DNA from 3 places in the Lysinibacillus capsici genome. Region 1 is predicted to be linked to each of the others. Evidence: a T-box and tRNA genes for the amino acid it is inferred to sense, from the RefSeq annotation. Region 1 holds a T-box; the other regions hold tRNA genes.
The links. The T-box of region 1 lies ahead of ileS (isoleucine--tRNA ligase). A T-box ahead of a tRNA ligase gene usually reads a tRNA of that ligase, here a tRNA-Ile.
Positions count from the first base shown of each region.

Region 2: it encodes a tRNA-Ile, which carries the amino acid that the T-box ahead of ileS (isoleucine--tRNA ligase) is inferred to sense. The anticodon was not compared.
Region 3: it encodes a tRNA-Ile, which carries the amino acid that the T-box ahead of ileS (isoleucine--tRNA ligase) is inferred to sense. The anticodon was not compared.

Region 1 covers NZ_CP084108.1:1,062,435-1,069,379, reverse strand. The annotation lists gene LCP48_RS05020 (sodium/solute symporter) at 1-345, opposite strand, end outside; gene LCP48_RS05015 (DUF485 domain-containing protein) at 370-705, opposite strand; gene LCP48_RS05010 (helix-turn-helix transcriptional regulator) at 908-2,113, shown strand; gene ileS (isoleucine--tRNA ligase) at 2,215-4,983, opposite strand; T-box leader at 5,096-5,319, opposite strand; gene LCP48_RS05000 (DivIVA domain-containing protein) at 5,416-5,940, opposite strand; gene LCP48_RS04995 (YlmH family RNA-binding protein) at 6,036-6,824, opposite strand.
Region 2 covers NZ_CP084108.1:3,650,659-3,657,603, forward strand. The annotation lists gene nadA (quinolinate synthase NadA) at 1-245, shown strand, start outside; gene LCP48_RS18000 (VOC family protein) at 408-824, shown strand; tRNA gene LCP48_RS18005 (tRNA-Glu) at 884-955, opposite strand; tRNA gene LCP48_RS18010 (tRNA-Ser) at 958-1,048, opposite strand; tRNA gene LCP48_RS18015 (tRNA-Asn) at 1,059-1,135, opposite strand; tRNA gene LCP48_RS18020 (tRNA-Ile) at 1,140-1,216, opposite strand; tRNA gene LCP48_RS18025 (tRNA-Gly) at 1,218-1,291, opposite strand; tRNA gene LCP48_RS18030 (tRNA-Phe) at 1,297-1,372, opposite strand; tRNA gene LCP48_RS18035 (tRNA-Asp) at 1,431-1,506, opposite strand; tRNA gene LCP48_RS18040 (tRNA-Met) at 1,510-1,584, opposite strand; tRNA gene LCP48_RS18045 (tRNA-Ser) at 1,638-1,730, opposite strand; tRNA gene LCP48_RS18050 (tRNA-Ile) at 1,746-1,822, opposite strand; tRNA gene LCP48_RS18055 (tRNA-Met) at 1,830-1,903, opposite strand; tRNA gene LCP48_RS18060 (tRNA-Ala) at 1,932-2,007, opposite strand; tRNA gene LCP48_RS18065 (tRNA-Pro) at 2,024-2,100, opposite strand; tRNA gene LCP48_RS18070 (tRNA-Arg) at 2,110-2,186, opposite strand; tRNA gene LCP48_RS18075 (tRNA-Leu) at 2,195-2,283, opposite strand; tRNA gene LCP48_RS18080 (tRNA-Gly) at 2,289-2,363, opposite strand; tRNA gene LCP48_RS18085 (tRNA-Leu) at 2,401-2,485, opposite strand; tRNA gene LCP48_RS18090 (tRNA-Lys) at 2,503-2,578, opposite strand; tRNA gene LCP48_RS18095 (tRNA-Thr) at 2,586-2,661, opposite strand; tRNA gene LCP48_RS18100 (tRNA-Val) at 2,665-2,740, opposite strand; rRNA gene rrf (5S ribosomal RNA) at 2,751-2,866, opposite strand; rRNA gene LCP48_RS18110 (23S ribosomal RNA) at 2,983-5,910, opposite strand; rRNA gene LCP48_RS18115 (16S ribosomal RNA) at 6,092-6,945, opposite strand, start outside.
Region 3 covers NZ_CP084108.1:3,641,367-3,648,311, reverse strand. The annotation lists gene nadB (L-aspartate oxidase) at 1-902, opposite strand, end outside; gene LCP48_RS17980 (cysteine desulfurase family protein) at 1,003-2,073, shown strand; rRNA gene rrf (5S ribosomal RNA) at 2,352-2,467, shown strand; tRNA gene LCP48_RS17970 (tRNA-Val) at 2,478-2,553, shown strand; tRNA gene LCP48_RS17965 (tRNA-Thr) at 2,557-2,632, shown strand; tRNA gene LCP48_RS17960 (tRNA-Lys) at 2,640-2,715, shown strand; tRNA gene LCP48_RS17955 (tRNA-Leu) at 2,733-2,817, shown strand; tRNA gene LCP48_RS17950 (tRNA-Gly) at 2,855-2,929, shown strand; tRNA gene LCP48_RS17945 (tRNA-Leu) at 2,935-3,023, shown strand; tRNA gene LCP48_RS17940 (tRNA-Arg) at 3,032-3,108, shown strand; tRNA gene LCP48_RS17935 (tRNA-Pro) at 3,118-3,194, shown strand; tRNA gene LCP48_RS17930 (tRNA-Ala) at 3,211-3,286, shown strand; tRNA gene LCP48_RS17925 (tRNA-Met) at 3,315-3,388, shown strand; tRNA gene LCP48_RS17920 (tRNA-Ile) at 3,396-3,472, shown strand; tRNA gene LCP48_RS17915 (tRNA-Ser) at 3,488-3,580, shown strand; tRNA gene LCP48_RS17910 (tRNA-Met) at 3,634-3,708, shown strand; tRNA gene LCP48_RS17905 (tRNA-Asp) at 3,712-3,787, shown strand; tRNA gene LCP48_RS17900 (tRNA-Phe) at 3,846-3,921, shown strand; tRNA gene LCP48_RS17895 (tRNA-Gly) at 3,927-4,000, shown strand; tRNA gene LCP48_RS17890 (tRNA-Ile) at 4,002-4,078, shown strand; tRNA gene LCP48_RS17885 (tRNA-Asn) at 4,083-4,159, shown strand; tRNA gene LCP48_RS17880 (tRNA-Ser) at 4,170-4,260, shown strand; tRNA gene LCP48_RS17875 (tRNA-Glu) at 4,263-4,334, shown strand; partial or broken gene LCP48_RS17870 (ABC transporter ATP-binding protein) at 4,472-5,135, opposite strand; partial or broken gene LCP48_RS23545 (ABC transporter substrate-binding protein) at 5,136-5,774, shown strand; gene LCP48_RS17855 (diaminopropionate ammonia-lyase) at 5,826-6,945, shown strand, end outside.

The sequences.
Region 1 (6,945 bases):
ATGAAAACGATAGCCTAAAAAATCTGCAACGGTAAATGCACCAAAGCGTCTTAAAGGACCTGCCACAAAAATCGCTAATAATGTTAGCCCAATGGAGAAGCAAAACGCATAATAAGCACCATCATATCCAAGTTGAAATGTTAACCCTGCGATGCCCAGGAATGTTGCTGCACTTAAGTAATCCCCACCAATGGCAGAACCATTTGTAAACCATCCGAAACTTCGGCCACCTACAAAGAAATCCGATGCTGTTGCATTTCTTTTTGTTAAATACGTAATGTATACAATTGTTCCCATTAAAGCAATGGTCATTAACATCTTTGGTTCTAATAGAGCTTCCATCATTCAACATTTCCCCCTTTATTCCAACTACTTATTTGCTATATCGTATTTTTTTAGACGTTTCTCGTACATGGCCGTATGAACATATGCAATAATAAATGCCATAGCCATCATTACAATCGTTGTCACAAACCATGTGACTGTCATACCACCCCACATCTTCTTAAACGCAAATGCTGGCGCAAACCAATTCATAACAGGGATACTAAAAATCAAAATAAAGTAAAATATCGATAAACCTAAACCTGTTGTAAATTCATCTTTCATAATTTTGTTTGTTGTTGCATCTAAAGGTGGTAGATCTTTCACATCAATTGTTCCTGCTTCTACATAGTCATAATCATGACTGCCTACTTCCGCCATAAGCTAACTCCCCCTTTTCTGATAAATGAATAATTGTCTGAAATTTCAAATTATTATTCACTACAATTATTCTATTCTATTTCAACTTCAATATAGATATAAAATATTGCTGTATTAGTACAAAAAATTGCTATTTTAAGTTAAAATATTTTTATCTTTTTATTCGTAGGGGGCTGATAGCATTTTAAAGGTGGTATGGTATATGGAAAGCTCATTTGACAAGCAGCAAATGAGTGAATGGTTAAAAGAGGTTTTACCAAACGCTTTAGAGGAGTGTAAAGTGCCAAAGCCAGAAGATGAGGTCATTATTGTCTATGAAGTCAATCGGTTATTTGATTGGGTAAAGATTAATCGATTAAAAAGAAATTATCCTAATAGTATTATTGTCCCGTTTGTTACAGAACACCTTACCTACTCGACTGGTATAGCAATTGAATTAGCTTTACCTGCACTTCTCATAAAACCATTACAAAAATCAAAATTTTTACGAATCGTAAAAAAGCTGTATACGTTCTATCAGGAAAAAAAGGCGAGTACACTTACAATGCTTGAGCTATCACAACAAGTATCCCAACAACATACCTCTCCATTTAGAGAAGCATTTTTAAAACGCCTGATCCGTGGAGAAATTGACAATGAACAAGAAATAATACAATCTGCTTCATTTTTATCGACAAGCTGTATACCTAATATTGTATTTTTAATTCAAGGCTATATTGATGGGGCTAATAAGAAAGCTGTCCCATACGATGCAAGTAGTAGTATTACAACTGTTTTTCGTCAGCACTTTGCTGAGAAAGCCTCCTTATCCTTTTTACATTTTGAACGCTATTTATTACTTCTTATGCGAATTCCTAGTGAGTACAACTCTTTCAAACATTGGACCGAGGGTGAAGCCAGTTTATTAGAGGTTATCGAGACCCTAAAAAGGGATTGTTCTATTCATCTTTTTATGGGGGTTGGAGGTGTATTTCAGGATGCTATGCAAGTGAAGGAATCCTATAGTCAGGCTAGAAAAGCGCGTAGAAAACCACCTATCCATAATATACACATCAGATATTACGAAGATTTAACAAAGCATGAGCAGCTTCAAAAAGCTATTCAGTATATTGAAGAACATTACGACGAACAACTGACCATTCGTGATGTTGCAAAATATATTAACTTTAGCCCAACTCATTTTAGTAGACTATTTAAAAAAGAAACAGGTCGCAATTTTGTTGACTATGTTGCTTATACACGCATTATCAAAACCTTACCTTTTTTACGTAAGTACGACTACACCATAGAAAAAATCTCCTCCACCTGTGGCTTCAATACACCAAATTACTATAGTTTAACATTTAAAAAATATGTAGGTATCTCTCCAACAGATTATCGCAATACGACAGAAATTTTATTTAAATAATAGAAAAGAATCTGCAAAAAACTTCCATGAAAAAAGCAAGCCTCCATCAAGGAGACTTGCACATCCTCTACATTAAAATGCAGATTCTTGTTATTTATAGATTAAACGTAATACTTTTCTACAACTTCTGCACAGCGAGCACATACTGTAGGTTGTGCTTGATTTGAACCAACTGTTTCAGAAATTGACCAGCAACGCTCACATTTCTCACCTGTAGCCTTCTCAACAACGATGGAAACATGCTCAAGTGTTAAAGCTTCAGCAGGTGCCTCTTCGATGGCAGCTACCTCAAAAGCTGAAACGATGGAAAGTTGTGCAAAGTCAATGTTGGCATCGTTCAATAATGCGACAACATCTTCTTTCGCATAGACAGTGACTTTTGCTTCAAGTGATTTACCAATTGTTTTCGCATTACGTGCTTCCTCTAATGCTTTTAAAATATCATCGCGTACATCAATAATTTTTTCCCATTTTGTACGTAGGCTGTCAAAATTGGCTTGAACATCTACCTCTGGGAAATCTGTTAATTGCACAGAAACTTCTTCTACAATACCTTGAGCATGTAGATAAGACCACATTTCATCCGTTGTATGTGGGATAATTGGTGTCATGATTTTTACCAATGTCATCAATGTATCATAAATAACTGTTTGCATCGCACGACGATCCTTATTGTCATGACCCTCGATATAGACTACATCTTTGGCAATATCAAGATAGAATGAAGATAACTCTACAGCAACAAAATTATTGACTACATGATAGACAGCAGCAAAATCATAGCGATCATAGGCAGCACGCACAGTTTTTAAGACATCCTGTAAGCGCATATATACATATTGATCCATTTCACGAAGCTCAGCATAACTTACACGATCTTTCTTAGGATCGAAATCAGCAATATTGCCGTGTAAGAAACGGAAAGTATTACGAATTTTACGATACACTTCAGATACTTGCTTTAACATATCCATCGAGATGCGCACATCTGCTGTATAGTCAACAGAAGCAACCCATAAACGAAGTATGTCTGCTCCATACTGATCCATTACTTTTTGTGGAATAATCACATTCCCTAAAGATTTACTCATTTTACGTCCTTCACCATCAAGAACAAAACCATGTGTTAAAAGTCCTTTGTATGGTGCATAGCCGTTAATAGCTACAGATGTAATAAGAGATGAATTAAACCAACCACGATGTTGGTCAGAGCCCTCTAAATAGAGATCAGCTGGATATTTCATACCACGCTCTACTAGTACACCTTGGTGTGATGAACCGGAATCAAACCATACATCCATAATATCATTTTCTTTTGTAAATTCGCCGTTCGGGCTACCTGGATGTGTAAAGCCTTCTGGTAATAACTCTTTTGCTGTTTTTTGGAACCAAATATTTGATCCATTCTCACGGAATAATGCTGAGACATGACTAATTGTTTCAGGCGTAATAATAGGTTCACCATTTTCAGCGTAGAAAATCGGAATCGGCACACCCCACGCACGTTGACGTGAAATTACCCAGTCTCCGCGATCACGAATCATATTATAAAGACGAGTTTCTCCCCAAGCTGGTGTAAATGCTGTTGCTTTTACAGCCTCTAATAGCTCCCCACGGAATGCTTCAACAGATGCAAACCATTGTGGCGTCGCACGATAAATAACAGGCTTTTTCGTACGCCAGTCATGTGGATAGGAGTGCGTAAAGAAATCAAGCTTTTCTAACGCTCCTACTTCTTTTAGTTTTTCTGTGACGAGTTTATTCGCATCATTATAAAACACGCCTTCAAAGCCAGGCGCTTCATCTGTATAGCACCCACTATTATCAAGAGGGCTAAGAATACCTAAACCATACTGTTTACCAATATGATAATCGTCTTCACCATGCCCTGGGGCTGTATGAACACAACCTGTACCCGCTTCAGCAGTTACGTGTTCACCTACCATAATAAGCGATTCACGATCGTAGAATGGATGTTGTGCTACAATACGATCTAATGCCTCTCCTTTTACTTCTTGTACAACCTCATAGTCTACCCATCCAAGCGTAGTTGCCACTGACTCTAATAACTCTTTGGCAATGATGAATTTTTTATTAGCCACTGCAACTACTACATAGATAAATTCAGGATTCAAAGAAATCCCTAAGTTTGCTGGTAATGTCCATGGTGTTGTTGTCCAAATGATAAATTTAGCATCTGCTGGAACAACACCCTTCGCATCCTTAATTGCAAAGCTTACATAAATGGATGGAGATTTGATGTCCTTATATTCAATTTCAGCTTCCGCCAAAGCAGATTCAGAAGAAGGAGACCAATAAACCGGCTTTAACCCTTTATAGATATAACCTTTTTCCGCCATTTTACCGAATACTTCAATTTGACGAGCTTCAAACTCAGGCTTTAATGTAATATATGGATTTTCCCAATCACCTCGAATGCCTAGACGGCGGAATTGGGTACGTTGATTGTCAATTTGCTCATAAGCATACTCTTCACAAAGTTGGCGGAATGCTGCTACTGACATTTCTTTACGTTTTACACCTTTGTTAGTCAATGCTTGCTCAATTGGTAAACCATGTGTATCCCAACCTGGAATATAATTGACATGGTAGCCAGTCATGGAGCGATGACGTGTAATCATATCCTTCAATACTTTATTTAAAGCATGGCCGATATGGATATCACCATTTGCATAGGGAGGACCATCATGTAGAACAAATTCTGGTCGACCTTCCGTACGCTCCATCTGTAATTTGTTAATATCCATACCATTCCATTTTTCTTGCATTTTTGGCTCATTTGCCGGTAAATTTCCACGCATTGGGAAATCTGTTTTTGGCATTAATAAAGTATCTTTGTATTCAACCATTAAAATTCCTCCTTTATTTTACACAAACAGGTAGACATTTTTCTCATAAGACAGTTATTGGCAAAATTATCTAAAACGATTCGGAAACAAACAAAAAAAGCCCTCAATCCCACTAAGGGACGAGAAGCTTCTACTCGCGGTACCACCCTAATTGTAGTACAAAAATTTGCACTACCTCTTAAAAGCACGTTTAACGTCGTGCATCACGAAATAACCTACTTTTTTCAGTTATTTAGCTCAGAAGTGATGTTCAATGCTAGTTGTATGTTTGGGCTCTCACTGTCCCCAAATCGCTTAACAACGCCTAACAAATACTGTCTTCGTCTCTGCTTTTATGCATATCTGTTCAAAATAATTACTATTACAAAGTATATGAAATTCAAACAATCGCGTCAAGTTTCATTTGTCAATTACAGCAATTAAAAAGAAAAGTTAAATATCCTCAGAATCCTGTGCTTCTTCAACAGATGCTTGAATTTCTGTTAAATCGATATCATATTGCAGCAAATGATCCCAGTCATCTGCATTAAGTAAATCCAGCTGTGCTTCTACAAGCATCTTGAAACGATTACGAAATACCTTAGATTGCTTTTTAAGCTCATCAATTTCAATCGTCACCTTACGAGCCTTCGTCAACGCTTCATTGACAATGCGATCAGCATTTTTTTCAGCTTCTTTTACAATGAGCTTTGCCTCTTTTTGAGAATTTCTTCTCACTTCATCAGCCGCTTCTTGTGCAACGACAATAGATTTCTGCAAAGTTTCTTCTAAGGTGTTGAAATGTCTCGCTTGTTCTAAAGCCATCTCTAATTGCTTATCAACCTCTTTTTTTTCACGAAGCAGAATTTCATAGTCTTTAATAATCTGATCTAAAAATTCATTTACTTCATCTTCAGCATAACCTCTGAAGGCTTTTGTAAACTCCTTATTATGTATATCAATAGGTGATAATGGCATACAATCCTTCTCTCCTTTACATGTACATTCGTAATTCCTATTATACAATTGTTCCGACAACTTAGCAGTAAAAATTAATGAAATTTACTTCACTTTCAGCTTTTTTGGGCCAATCGACCGACTTGAAGACGGATTTTATCTTTTTTTGTTCGGCCTTCAGTCATAATAATTTTCACCCGACCACTTCCACGTATCGATAAAATATCTCCCTCTTGTAATTCAAAAGCAACTGTATCTCTTTCTGTCCAATTTACACGAACTTTTTTCCCAGTAATTAAAGCTTGAGCTTTTTGGCGTGATACATTTAATACAGTCGCAATAATTACATCTAAGCGCATGGAAGATACTGTATGAGATTCCTCCAACCATTCTTCCTCATTTACAATAAGGGAATCCGCTTCTTTTAAAGACTCAATATGCACCTTAACTTTACCAATACCTGTTAAATGTAACCGAACATATTCTGCTACCTCTTGAGCTACAACAAATTGCACCTGCTGATCATTTACACGAATATCACCAAATTTGCCACGGTTTAAACCTAATGAAAGCAACGCACCTAAAACATCAGGATGTCGTAATTGGACAAATTTCACTGGATATTGAATCGTAAATGCCACTAACTGAAAGTCTTCTTCTATCGCTTCATAGTAAGTTGGAAAAATAAGCATACGCTGCCTCTCCGCCTCTTCAAATAAACCTGTGCATGCAGTTTTTAGGGTATCATTTTGCCCGATAATCGATGTCACAATAAAACGTTGTCTTGGATCAAGAAAATCTGTCAGCTTAGGCGCATAACGATCTTCAACCTCACGCTGCCAGCTTATTACCTGTTCAATAAAGGGCTGTTCATCTTTGCGAAAATGCTGGATTAAGTGTTCCATCTTGTTGTCTCCTCTTTCACTGTTCCTTTTTGCTTTGTTAGTTGGAAACTTAGTATTCCCAATTAATGACGTTTGTACCTCATTGTTTTAAAATTTTTTATTAGTCGCTTTAATAGCGGAG
Region 2 (6,945 bases), 2.1 Mb from region 1:
CATGGGCAATTGGAACAGAAATGAACCTTGTCAATCGCATTATTAAGCAGCATCCTGATAAACATATTGTCTCCTTAAATGAAAACTTTTGTCCTTGTTTAACAATGAATCGAATTGACCTTCCACATTTGTTATGGAGCTTAGAAAGTATTGAGCAAGGTCAACCTCATAACCGTATACAAGTAGATGAACATACTACCACTGAAGCACTTAGTTCACTTGATAGAATGCTAGCCAGAGGATAAATAGTTAAACTTTTTAAACAGAAAGGTTGAAGATATAACCTTTCTGTTTTTGTTGACAAACACCTGCTTTCAATAGTGCTAATGGCTTCCATTTTCGCCTGCTTGGCTAAAATTGACACGACTTTATGCTCCATGATACTGTCAATTTGGAGGTGATATTAAATGGCTTTTCAATCGAAAAATATCTTTATCAATTTACCAGTAAAAGATCTAAACAAATCTATCAGTTTTTTTAAGGAATTAGGTTTTGAGTTCAATCAACAATTCAGTGATGAAACAACAGCCTCAATGATTATTAGTGAAAATATCTTCGTATTAATAATGGTTGAAGAACGATTTAAAGGATTTAGTAAGAAAGAAGTTACGGATACTACTACTTCTGCAGAAGCAATCTTATGTCTTTCTGCTGAAAGCCGAGAACAAGTAGATCAATTAGTGAATAAGGCACTTGCCTCTGGTGGTAAACCATATAGTGAACCACAAGATCACGGATTTATGTATGGTTGGGGTTTTCAAGATGTAGATGGGCATATCTGGGAAGTGGTTTATATGGATGAAAATGCATTGAATCAACAGTAAATTTTGTATCTATGAATATCAAAAAACAGTAGATGCAAATGCATCTACTGTTTTTAGTATGACCCGTACGGGATTCGAACCCGTGTTACCGCCGTGAAAGGGCGGTGTCTTAACCACTTGACCAACGGGCCCATGGCGGAGAAGGAGGGATTTGAACCCTCGCGCCGGTTACCCGACCTACACCCTTAGCAGGGGCGCCTCTTCAGCCTCTTGAGTACTTCCCCAAAATAAAAATGGCTCCGAAGGCAGGACTCGAACCTGCGACAACCTGATTAACAGTCAGGTGCTACTACCAACTGAGCTACTTCGGAATAATGGTGGGCCTAAATGGACTCGAACCATCGACCTCACGCTTATCAGGCGTGCGCTCTAACCAGCTGAGCTATAGGCCCTTGGAGCGGGTGATGGGAATCGAACCCACGACATCAGCTTGGAAGGCTGAGGTTTTACCATTAAACTACACCCGCATAAATGGTGGGTCAGGACGGAATCGAACCGCCGACACTTAGAGCTTCAATCTAATGCTCTACCAACTGAGCTACTGACCCATTTCGTCCATGCTAAGCTTACTCACTCTTTTGCTTCTCATGACTTTTATTTTAAAAATGGCGGTCCCGACCGGGATCGAACCGGCGATCTCCTGCGTGACAGGCAGGCATGTTAACCGCTACACCACGGGACCTTTTGGTTGCGGGGGCTGGATTTGAACCAACGACCTTCGGGTTATGAGCCCGACGAGCTACCACTGCTCCACCCCGCGATAATTTTATGCTGTTTCGAGTTTTTAAAGCACCATTTATAAAAATTTAAAACTGGAGGAGGTAGAGGGATTCGAACCCCCGCGCGGTGTTACCCGCCTGTCGGTTTTCAAGACCGATCCCTTCAGCCAGACTTGGGTATACCTCCGTTACAATATATAAATGGTGGACCTTGCAGGACTCGAACCTGCGACCGGACGGTTATGAGCCGTCTGCTCTAACCAACTGAGCTAAAGGTCCTTTAAGATGGCGGCAGAGGGGATCGAACCCCCGACCTTACGGGTATGAACCGTACGCTCTAGCCAGCTGAGCTACGCCGCCAGGATCTTTATACTGGTTAATTTACTTATGGTGGAGCCTAGCGGGATCGAACCGCTGACCTCCTGCGTGCAAGGCAGGCGCTCTCCCAGCTGAGCTAAGGCCCCATAATTTTTTTGGAAATGGTCGGGAAGACAGGATTCGAACCTGCGACCCCTTGGTCCCAAACCAAGTGCTCTACCAAGCTGAGCTACTTCCCGTTGTTCTTTTGGCGCGCCCGACAGGAGTCGAACCCATAACCTTCTGATCCGTAGTCAGACGCTCTATCCAATTGAGCTACGGGCGCATTTAAAATGGTGCCGAGGACCGGAATCGAACCGGTACGGTAGTCACCTACCGCAGGATTTTAAGTCCTGTGCGTCTGCCAGTTCCGCCACCCCGGCACATTTGGAGCGGAAGACGAGGTTCGAACTCGCGACCCCCACCTTGGCAAGGTGGTGTTCTACCACTGAACTACTTCCGCATGTGCATAAGCTTTTTTTATCTGGCAATGAAAATAATGGTGCGGGTGAAGGGAGTCGAACCCCCACGCCTTGCGGCGCTAGATCCTAAGTCTAGTGCGTCTGCCAATTCCGCCACACCCGCTTATTATTATTTGAAAATGGTGAGCCATGAAGGACTCGAACCTTCGACCCTCTGATTAAAAGTCAGATGCTCTACCAACTGAGCTAATGGCTCGAAAAAATGGTGCCGGCTATAGGAATCGAACCCACGACCTACTGATTACAAGTCAGTTGCTCTACCTGCTGAGCTAAACCGGCATATGGTGGAGGATGACGGGCTCGAACCGCCGACCCTCTGCTTGTAAGGCAGATGCTCTCCCAGCTGAGCTAATCCTCCTGGGTATTATGCCTAGCGACGTCCTACTCTCACAGGGGGAAGCCCCCAACTACCATCGGCGCTAAAGAGCTTAACTTCCGTGTTCGGTATGGGAACGGGTGTGACCTCTTTGCCATCATCACTAGACTTTTATTCGACCTCCAATACACGGCGTATTACTGCGTCTTGAAGCTCTCTTTTTTTATTGAAAGATTTGTTCTTTCAAAACTGGATAAACGGCACATTGAATGTTTCAAACTTTTTTGGTTAAGTCCTCGATCGATTAGTATTCGTCAGCTCCATGTGTCACCACACTTCCACCTCGAACCTATCTACCTCATCGTCTTTGAGGGATCTTACTTACTTGCGTAATGGGAAATCTCATCTTGAGGGGGGCTTCATGCTTAGATGCTTTCAGCACTTATCCCGTCCACACATAGCTACCCAGCGATGCCTTTGGCAAGACAACTGGTACACCAGCGGTGTGTCCATCCCGGTCCTCTCGTACTAAGGACAGCTCCTCTCAAATTTCCTACGCCCACGACGGATAGGGACCGAACTGTCTCACGACGTTCTGAACCCAGCTCGCGTACCGCTTTAATGGGCGAACAGCCCAACCCTTGGGACCGACTACAGCCCCAGGATGCGATGAGCCGACATCGAGGTGCCAAACCTCCCCGTCGATGTGGACTCTTGGGGGAGATAAGCCTGTTATCCCCGGGGTAGCTTTTATCCGTTGAGCGATGGCCCTTCCATGCGGAACCACCGGATCACTAAGCCCGTCTTTCGACCCTGCTCGACTTGTAGGTCTCGCAGTCAAGCTCCCTTGTGCCTTTACACTCTACGAATGATTTCCAACCATTCTGAGGGAACCTTTGGGCGCCTCCGTTACCTTTTAGGAGGCGACCGCCCCAGTCAAACTGTCCGCCTGACACTGTCTCCTGCCCCGCTAAGGGGCATGGGTTAGAATTTCAATACAACCAGGGTAGTATCCCACCGACGCCTCCTTCGAAGCTGGCGCTCCGAGATCTCTGGCTCCTACCTATCCTGTACAAGTTGTACCAAAATTCAATATCAGGCTACAGTAAAGCTCCACGGGGTCTTTCCGTCCTGTCGCGGGTAACCTGCATCTTCACAGGTACTATAATTTCACCGAGTCTCTCGTTGAGACAGTGCCCAGATCGTTACGCCTTTCGTGCGGGTCGGAACTTACCCGACAAGGAATTTCGCTACCTTAGGACCGTTATAGTTACGGCCGCCGTTTACTGGGGCTTCAATTCGCAGCTTCGCTTGCGCTAACCACTCCTCTTAACCTTCCAGCACCGGGCAGGCGTCAGCCCCTATACGTCACCTTACGGTTTTGCAGAGACCTGTGTTTTTGCTAAACAGTCGCCTGGGCCTATTCACTGCGGCTCTCATGCGCTTGCACGCTCAAGAGCACCCCTTCTCCCGAAGTTACGGGGTCATTTTGCCGAGTTCCTTAACGAGAGTTCTCTCGCACACCTTAGGATTCTCTCCTCGACTACCTGTGTCGGTTTGCGGTACGGGCACCTCTCACCTCGATAGAGGCTTTTCTTGGCAGTGTGAAATCAGGAACTTCGTCCATACGGACTCGCCATCACAGCTCAACGTTACAGTGTGCGGATTTGCCTACACACACGCCTTACTGCTTGGACGCGCACAACCAACGGCGCGCTTACCCTATCCTACTGCGTCCCCCCATTTCTCAAACGGTGAGGAGGTGGTACAGGAATATCAACCTGTTGTCCATCGCCTACGCCTATCGGCCTCGGCTTAGGTCCCGACTAACCCTGAGCGGACGAGCCTTCCTCAGGAAACCTTAGTCATACGGTGGACGGGATTCTCACCCGTCTTTCGCTACTCATACCGGCATTCTCACTTCTAAGCGCTCCACCAGTCCTTCCGGTCTGACTTCAACGCACTTAGAACGCTCTCCTACCACTGACATCGTAGATGTCAATCCACAGCTTCGGTGAATCGTTTAGCCCCGATACATTTTCGGCGCAGCGTCACTCGACCAGTGAGCTATTACGCACTCTTTAAATGATGGCTGCTTCTAAGCCAACATCCTGGTTGTCTGTGCAACGCCACATCCTTTTCCACTTAACGATTACTTTGGGACCTTAGCTGGTGGTCTGGGCTGTTTCCCTTTTGACTACGGATCTTATCACTCGCAGTCTGACTCCCGTGTATAAATATCTGGCATTCGGAGTTTGTCTGAATTCGGTAAACCGGGATGGCCCCCTAGTCCAAACAGTGCTCTACCTCCAGTATTCTCATCACGAGGCTAGCCCTAAAGCTATTTCGGAGAGAACCAGCTATCTCCAAGTTCGATTGGAATTTCTCCGCTACCCACACCTCATCCCCGCACTTTTCAACGTGCGTGGGTTCGGGCCTCCAGTAAGTGTTACCTCACCTTCACCCTGGACATGGGTAGATCACCTGGTTTCGGGTCTACGACCACGTACTACTTCGCCCTATTCAGACTCGCTTTCGCTGCGGCTCCGCCTTCTAAAGCTTAACCTCGCACGTAATCGTAACTCGCCGGTTCATTCTACAAAAGGCACGCTATCACCCATTAACGGGCTCTAACTACTTGTAGGCACACGGTTTCAGGATCTCTTTCACTCCCCTTCCGGGGTGCTTTTCACCTTTCCCTCACGGTACTGGTTCACTATCGGTCACTAGGTAGTATTTAGCCTTGGGAGATGGTCCTCCCGGATTCCGACGGAATTTCACGTGTTCCGCCGTACTCAGGATCCACTCAGGAGAGAACGAACTTTCGACTACAGGGCTTTTACCTGCTCTGGCGGACCTTTCCAAGTCGCTTCATCTAACTCGCTCTTTTGTAACTCCGTATTGAGTGTCCTACAACCCCAAGAGGCAAGCCTCTTGGTTTGGGCTCTTCCCGTTTCGCTCGCCGCTACTCAGGGAATCGATTTTTCTTTCTCTTCCTCCAGGTACTTAGATGTTTCAGTTCCCTGGGTCTGCCTTCAAGACGCTATGTATTCACGTCAAGATACTACGCGATTAAACGTAGTGGGTTCCCCCATTCGGAAATCTCCGGATCAAAGCTCACTTACAGCTCCCCGAAGCATATCGGTGTTAGTGCCGTCCTTCTTCGGCTCCTAGTGCCAAGGCATTCGCCGTGCGCCCTTAATAACTTAACCAAGTTATTAAGCCTATAAAAAAACTTAAAAAATAAATGTGTTTGTTACAATTTCAATGTCGTTTTATCCAGTTTTCAAAGAACAAGTTTTGAAGTGTTTCATTCAGAAGAATGAACCTTCAAAACTGAACGCAAAACGTAATCTTACAAACCCAAGGTTTGTATTCCGAAAATATCCTTAGAAAGGAGGTGATCCAGCCGCACCTTCCGATACGGCTACCTTGTTACGACTTCACCCCAATCATCTATCCCACCTTCGGCGGCTGGCTCCAAAAGGTTACCTCACCGACTTCGGGTGTTACAAACTCTCGTGGTGTGACGGGCGGTGTGTACAAGGCCCGGGAACGTATTCACCGCGGCATGCTGATCCGCGATTACTAGCGATTCCGGCTTCATGTAGGCGAGTTGCAGCCTACAATCCGAACTGAGAACGACTTTATCGGATTAGCTCCCTCTCGCGAGTTGGCAACCGTTTGTATCGTCCATTGTAGCACGTGTGTAGCCCAGGTCATAAGGGGCATGATGATTTGACGTCATCCCCACCTTCCTCCGGTTTGTCACCGGCAGTCACCTTAGAGTGCCCAACTAAATGATGGCAACTAAGATCAAGGGTTGCGCTCGTTGCGGGACTTAACCCAACATCTCACGACACGAGCTGACGACAACCATGCACCACCTGTCACCGTTGCCCCCGAAGGGGAAACTATATCTCTACAGTGGTCAACGGGATGTCAAGACCTGGTAAGGTTCTTCGCGTTGCTTCGAATTAAACCACATGCTCCACCGCTTGTGCGGGCCCCCGTCAATTCCTTTGAGTTTCAGTCTTGCGACCGTACTCCCCAGGCGGAGTGCTTAATGCGTTAGCTGCAGCACTAAGGGGCGGAAACCCCCTAACACTTAGCACTCATCGTTTACGGCGTGGACTACCAGGGTATCTAATCCTGTTTGCTCCCCACGCTTTCGCGCCTCAGCGTCAGTTACAGACCAGAAAGTCGCCTTCGCCACTGGTGTTCCTCCAAATCTCTACGCATTTCAC
Region 3 (6,945 bases), 2.1 Mb from region 1:
TCAAAGTCGTGAATGTTAGTGATATCAATAAACGTTTCTTCACCAGCTGCACGTTTTGTAAACAGGGCAAGTGCAGTAATATGTCTTGGTGCTAGGTCAAGTTGAGCATGTAAACCTGTCATAATGGGCTGATGCTGTGCATTAACAAAAATACCGCCAGCCCCTCTGACAGCTTCAGAAACTAATCCCTTTACTTCATTTTTACACCAAAGAAGACTCGGGTGAAATTGCATAAATTCCATATCACTAATGGCAGCGCCTGCTCGAAATGCTAATGCGATCCCATCCCCTGTATTAGTTGGAAAATTAGATGTACTTGAATAAAGGGCACCTGCGCCACCTGTCGCTAAAATAACATGATGAGCCAAATAACGTTTTGTACCTTTTTCTCCTTTGGTTAGTACTCCTACACAGTCACCATCTGTATTCCGTAAAAGCTCATAAGCCATTTCATAGCAATTGATCTTTGTTTTGGGTGAGAGTTTATGAAGCAAATAATCTATGAAAATCTGACCAGTACGATCACCACCTGCATGTAGAATACGATGATGACTATGTGCTCCTTCAAGTCCTAGAGCAGGTTTTCCATCGACCTGCCGATCAACAGGGAGGCCATCCTTTAGATAGTTTTGCATAATCTCAGTACCATCTTTTATAAGAGTTTTAACATGCCTTTTCTCATGATGATACTCGCCAGCTTTCAATGTATCAGCAATATGGTGTCGAATATGATCTTCCTCACTAGTAACAGCAGCAATCCCACCTTGTGCACGGTAAGAACTACTCATATATAAAGATGATTTTGTAACAATTTGTATTTGAAAATGTTTTTCAAGCACTAAAGCAGCCTGAAGTGCAGCAATTCCACTACCAATTATAAGGACGTCTGTCTTTACATCCATAGTTATACCTTCTTTACAGTTGTCTTGACACTTATCTTTACATAAAATAAAAAAGAAAACAAGACCTGATGAACAAGAGAGGAAGAAGACGATGATTTATATGGATTATGCTGCAACATCACCTATGATGAGGGAATCTCTTGAGGCATATGTAGAGGTGGCACAACGGTATTATGGAAATAGTGCGAGTCTGCATGATTTAGGGGGACAAGCTCTTTATTTTGTCCAGCAATCAAGAGAGGTTGTAGCCCAAGCCCTAGGTGTAACTAGTGATGGTGTAATTTTTACGGGTAGTGGAACAGAGGGAAATCTCATAGCCATCTTATCGTTAGCACTAGCCTCAAAAAAAGGAAAACACATTATTTCTTCTCAAGCTGAGCATACGTCAGTGCATGCAGCTTTGAATACACTTGAGAAAAAGGGCTTTACTGTAACAAAATTACCTTTGCAGAAGGATGGTTGTGTTGATCTGGGACAATTGCAACAAGCAATCCGAGAAGAGACTGCTTTGATTACCATTCAACATGTCAATTCTGAAATTGGTTCAATCCAGCCTGTAGAGAAAATCGTAAAGATGGCAAGCAAATCAAATATTTTCTGTCACGTTGATTGTGTACAATCATTTGGTAAACTAGCTATACCAAAGGGGGCCGATGCTATTACCATCTCGGCTCATAAAATAGGTGGGCCAAAGGGCTGTGGTGCTATATATATGAACCCTGTAATCAGAGTACCTGCATTAACACCAGGTGTGACACATGAGAGGGGTCTTAGAGGGGGGACATTAGATACTCCTGCAATCGTGGCCTTTGCCGCGGCAATTGAAAACTATCAATATGAGTTGCAACATTATGAAACGTTAAGAGATTATTTTGAAAATAATTTACCTGAAACATGTCAACTCGTTGAATGTAAACAGCAACTACCTAATATTTGTGGGGTAATGATGGAGAAAGTAGAGGGGCAATATGTTCTTTTAAAGTTAAATGAGGCGGGAATCTGTATCTCTACTGGTAGTGCATGTGATATTCATAGTGAATCGGGAACAAAGGCTATTCTATCTATGGGGTTCTCTTTGGAAGCGGCACGCCAATTTTTTAGAATATCTTTTGGTCCTTCTACTACACTTGAGGATATTGTAAAATTAAAAATAGAGCTTTCAAATATTTAATGAAAAGACGAGTGAAGGATTATATATATTCTTCACTTGTATTGAAATAGATTATAAGCTAATAATATCGGCAAATAAAATAATTGTTTTCTTTTGAACCAACAATTGCTATAATATTTTGCAGGGCAATATTTTCTCTTACTTAACAAAAATATCTTTAAAAAGTAATAATTTCTTTTTTTTTATAAAAAAGTATTGCACAATGTTAGAAAACGTTATACAATAATTCTTGTCTTGAAGGACAGGTAAACAACTTCAAAACAAGATACATAACAAAGTCTAGTGATGATGGCAAAGAGGTCACACCCGTTCCCATACCGAACACGGAAGTTAAGCTCTTTAGCGCCGATGGTAGTTGGGGGCTTCCCCCTGTGAGAGTAGGACGTCGCTAGGCATAATACCCAGGAGGATTAGCTCAGCTGGGAGAGCATCTGCCTTACAAGCAGAGGGTCGGCGGTTCGAGCCCGTCATCCTCCACCATATGCCGGTTTAGCTCAGCAGGTAGAGCAACTGACTTGTAATCAGTAGGTCGTGGGTTCGATTCCTATAGCCGGCACCATTTTTTCGAGCCATTAGCTCAGTTGGTAGAGCATCTGACTTTTAATCAGAGGGTCGAAGGTTCGAGTCCTTCATGGCTCACCATTTTCAAATAATAATAAGCGGGTGTGGCGGAATTGGCAGACGCACTAGACTTAGGATCTAGCGCCGCAAGGCGTGGGGGTTCGACTCCCTTCACCCGCACCATTATTTTCATTGCCAGATAAAAAAAGCTTATGCACATGCGGAAGTAGTTCAGTGGTAGAACACCACCTTGCCAAGGTGGGGGTCGCGAGTTCGAACCTCGTCTTCCGCTCCAAATGTGCCGGGGTGGCGGAACTGGCAGACGCACAGGACTTAAAATCCTGCGGTAGGTGACTACCGTACCGGTTCGATTCCGGTCCTCGGCACCATTTTAAATGCGCCCGTAGCTCAATTGGATAGAGCGTCTGACTACGGATCAGAAGGTTATGGGTTCGACTCCTGTCGGGCGCGCCAAAAGAACAACGGGAAGTAGCTCAGCTTGGTAGAGCACTTGGTTTGGGACCAAGGGGTCGCAGGTTCGAATCCTGTCTTCCCGACCATTTCCAAAAAAATTATGGGGCCTTAGCTCAGCTGGGAGAGCGCCTGCCTTGCACGCAGGAGGTCAGCGGTTCGATCCCGCTAGGCTCCACCATAAGTAAATTAACCAGTATAAAGATCCTGGCGGCGTAGCTCAGCTGGCTAGAGCGTACGGTTCATACCCGTAAGGTCGGGGGTTCGATCCCCTCTGCCGCCATCTTAAAGGACCTTTAGCTCAGTTGGTTAGAGCAGACGGCTCATAACCGTCCGGTCGCAGGTTCGAGTCCTGCAAGGTCCACCATTTATATATTGTAACGGAGGTATACCCAAGTCTGGCTGAAGGGATCGGTCTTGAAAACCGACAGGCGGGTAACACCGCGCGGGGGTTCGAATCCCTCTACCTCCTCCAGTTTTAAATTTTTATAAATGGTGCTTTAAAAACTCGAAACAGCATAAAATTATCGCGGGGTGGAGCAGTGGTAGCTCGTCGGGCTCATAACCCGAAGGTCGTTGGTTCAAATCCAGCCCCCGCAACCAAAAGGTCCCGTGGTGTAGCGGTTAACATGCCTGCCTGTCACGCAGGAGATCGCCGGTTCGATCCCGGTCGGGACCGCCATTTTTAAAATAAAAGTCATGAGAAGCAAAAGAGTGAGTAAGCTTAGCATGGACGAAATGGGTCAGTAGCTCAGTTGGTAGAGCATTAGATTGAAGCTCTAAGTGTCGGCGGTTCGATTCCGTCCTGACCCACCATTTATGCGGGTGTAGTTTAATGGTAAAACCTCAGCCTTCCAAGCTGATGTCGTGGGTTCGATTCCCATCACCCGCTCCAAGGGCCTATAGCTCAGCTGGTTAGAGCGCACGCCTGATAAGCGTGAGGTCGATGGTTCGAGTCCATTTAGGCCCACCATTATTCCGAAGTAGCTCAGTTGGTAGTAGCACCTGACTGTTAATCAGGTTGTCGCAGGTTCGAGTCCTGCCTTCGGAGCCATTTTTATTTTGGGGAAGTACTCAAGAGGCTGAAGAGGCGCCCCTGCTAAGGGTGTAGGTCGGGTAACCGGCGCGAGGGTTCAAATCCCTCCTTCTCCGCCATGGGCCCGTTGGTCAAGTGGTTAAGACACCGCCCTTTCACGGCGGTAACACGGGTTCGAATCCCGTACGGGTCATACTAAGTGCAGTAGATAAATTTACATCTACTGCACTTTTTAATTTACTAGGTACTTAGATTAATAACATAGCTATATTAAATGAAAGCCTACACAGATTGATCATTCTGTGTAGGCTTATTTTTTCAAATTAACGATTAAATTTTTCGTCCTTTTCCATATGGAATGTAAAGAGGTGTACCAAAGATTGGATCTGTCGTCATTTGGCAATCAAGGTCAAACACATGACTAACTAAATCAGTTGCCATAATTCTTCTGGTTTCCCTTGACGATAGACACCACGATCACTCACTGTAATAATATGATCGGCATAGCGACAAGCAAGATTAATATCATGTAGTACTATAATAATAGTTCGCTTTTGCTGTTGGTTCAATTCGTACAGTAAATCTAAAACGTCTATTTGATGAGTTAAATCTAAGCATGGCGTAGGCTCGTCTAAAAGAATGATATCTGTTTCTTGAGCAAGACTCATATCCAAGCACGTTGACGTTGCCCTCCTGATAGCTCATCTACTGGTCTATCTTGTAAATGCTCAGTACCTGTAGCTTTTAAAGCATTTAAAACGATTTCTTCATCCTTTTCAGTCCACGGTTGTCGCCAACTTTGGTAAGGATAGCGACCTTGTTTCACAAGTTGTAGGACAGTTTAGCCTTCTGGTGCAACAGGCGATTGGGGAAGAATGGAGGGGTTTTTAGCCACTTGTTTTGTTGATAATTTAAAAATATCCTCACCATCTAATAAAACGGAGCCTTTTTTAGGTTTTAATAATCGATCAATGGAGCGTAGGAGTGTAGATTTAATTTAATTATTGGCAATAAATTACGACAAGAAAGAGATTTATGCGAAACTTAGCAAAATTGCTCCAACTGTGTTTTCTGATACATTACGTGGTGACTGGAAAGAGAATTTTAAATTATACGTTAAAGCAGTAAATCAAGAAACAAAAGGTGAAGAAGTACTAAAAGCTTTATGAAGATAAGTTACAAGCACTGAAAGAAGAACTTGGAGAACAAATCAACCAAGAAGTTTCATTTGTACGCTTTATGGCCGATAAATCTCGTATCTATTACACAGATTCATTCTCAGGTGTGATATTTGATGCTTTAGGATTTAAACGTGTTGCAGCGCAAGCAGATTTATTTAAAGATAATGCAAAACTAGGAAACTTAGCGATTGAAGTAGGGAAAGAAGCAATCTCTCAAATGGATGGGGATGTTATTTTCTACAACAGGCGATGATTCAGCACTAGCAACTGAACAAGAGTGGACACAAGACCCTCTTTGGAAAAACTTAACAGATGTCCGAAAAGGCAATGCACATAAGGTGGATGATGTCATTTGGAATACGGCTGGAGGCATTTTAGCTGCGAATATTATGCTAGATCAAGGGAAAGAAATCTTTGTTTATTTCCTAATATATACTCTCCTGGTACTTTAAAGTTAGATAGACTATGATGTAGATAGTGAGCATAAATTGAGGGGGATGGCGATGAAGGAAAAATTAAGGTGGGTTTATAATCAGCATTATTTAGAGCAAGATCATATAAAACAAGCAACAGCAATACTTCCATATTTTTCACTAGATCAAGTGAGGAAGGTCGGTCAATTTCAGCGTACATATGAGCAATTTGAGAAGACACCACTCCATCATCTTGAGGCACTATCTTCATATATGGGTGTAGAAAATGTCATGGTTAAAGATGAATCTTATCGATTTGGTTTAAATGCCTTTAAAGTTTTAGGCGGTATTTATGCAATTGCGCAATATGTTGCCAATAAGCTTGGAAGGAATATAGAGGAGCTATCATTTGAACAGCTAAAAACCCCAGAAGTAAGAGGACAAATAGGCAATCTAACATTTATTTCAACGACAGATGGTAATCATGGTCGTGGTGTGGCATGGGCGGCCAGAGAACTAGGTTTTCAAGCAAGAATATATATGCCAGCTGGTAGCGCCGCTGAGCGGTTACTTCATATTAAAAGTGAAGGGGCTTTTGCTGAAATTACGACAATGAATTATGACGATACTGTTCGTTATACCTCACAGCTTGCACAAGAAAATGGCTGGGTCTTGATTCAGGATACAATGTGGAAAGGCTATGAAGAAATTCCATTATGGATTATGCAGGGGTATACAACCCTTGTACAGGAGATTGTTGAACAGATTCAGCAAGCCCCAACACATGTATTTTTGCAAGCTGGTGTTGGGTCCTTTGCAGGAGCAGTAGTAGCGTTTTTACAGCAATACTATGAGCAGGAAATTACATTTGTCTTGGTTGAACCACATGTCGCTAATTGCTATTATGAAAGCCTTAAGAAAAATACAGATCAATTTGTCACTGTTGGTGGGGAGATGCAAACAATAATGGCAGGTCTTGCTTGTGGTGAACCTAATCCACAGGCTTGGCAAATCTTAAAAGCCTTCATAAAAATAAGTATCTCGTGTGAGGAAGAAATAGCAGCAACAGGTATGCGCATTCTAGGAAATCCTTTAGCTACAGACACACGCATTATAGCTGGTGAATCAGGAGCGGCTCCATTTGGTTGCTTTTATGAATTAATGACTAATGAACAATATAAGGAATTAAAACATGCCTTGCACCTAAATG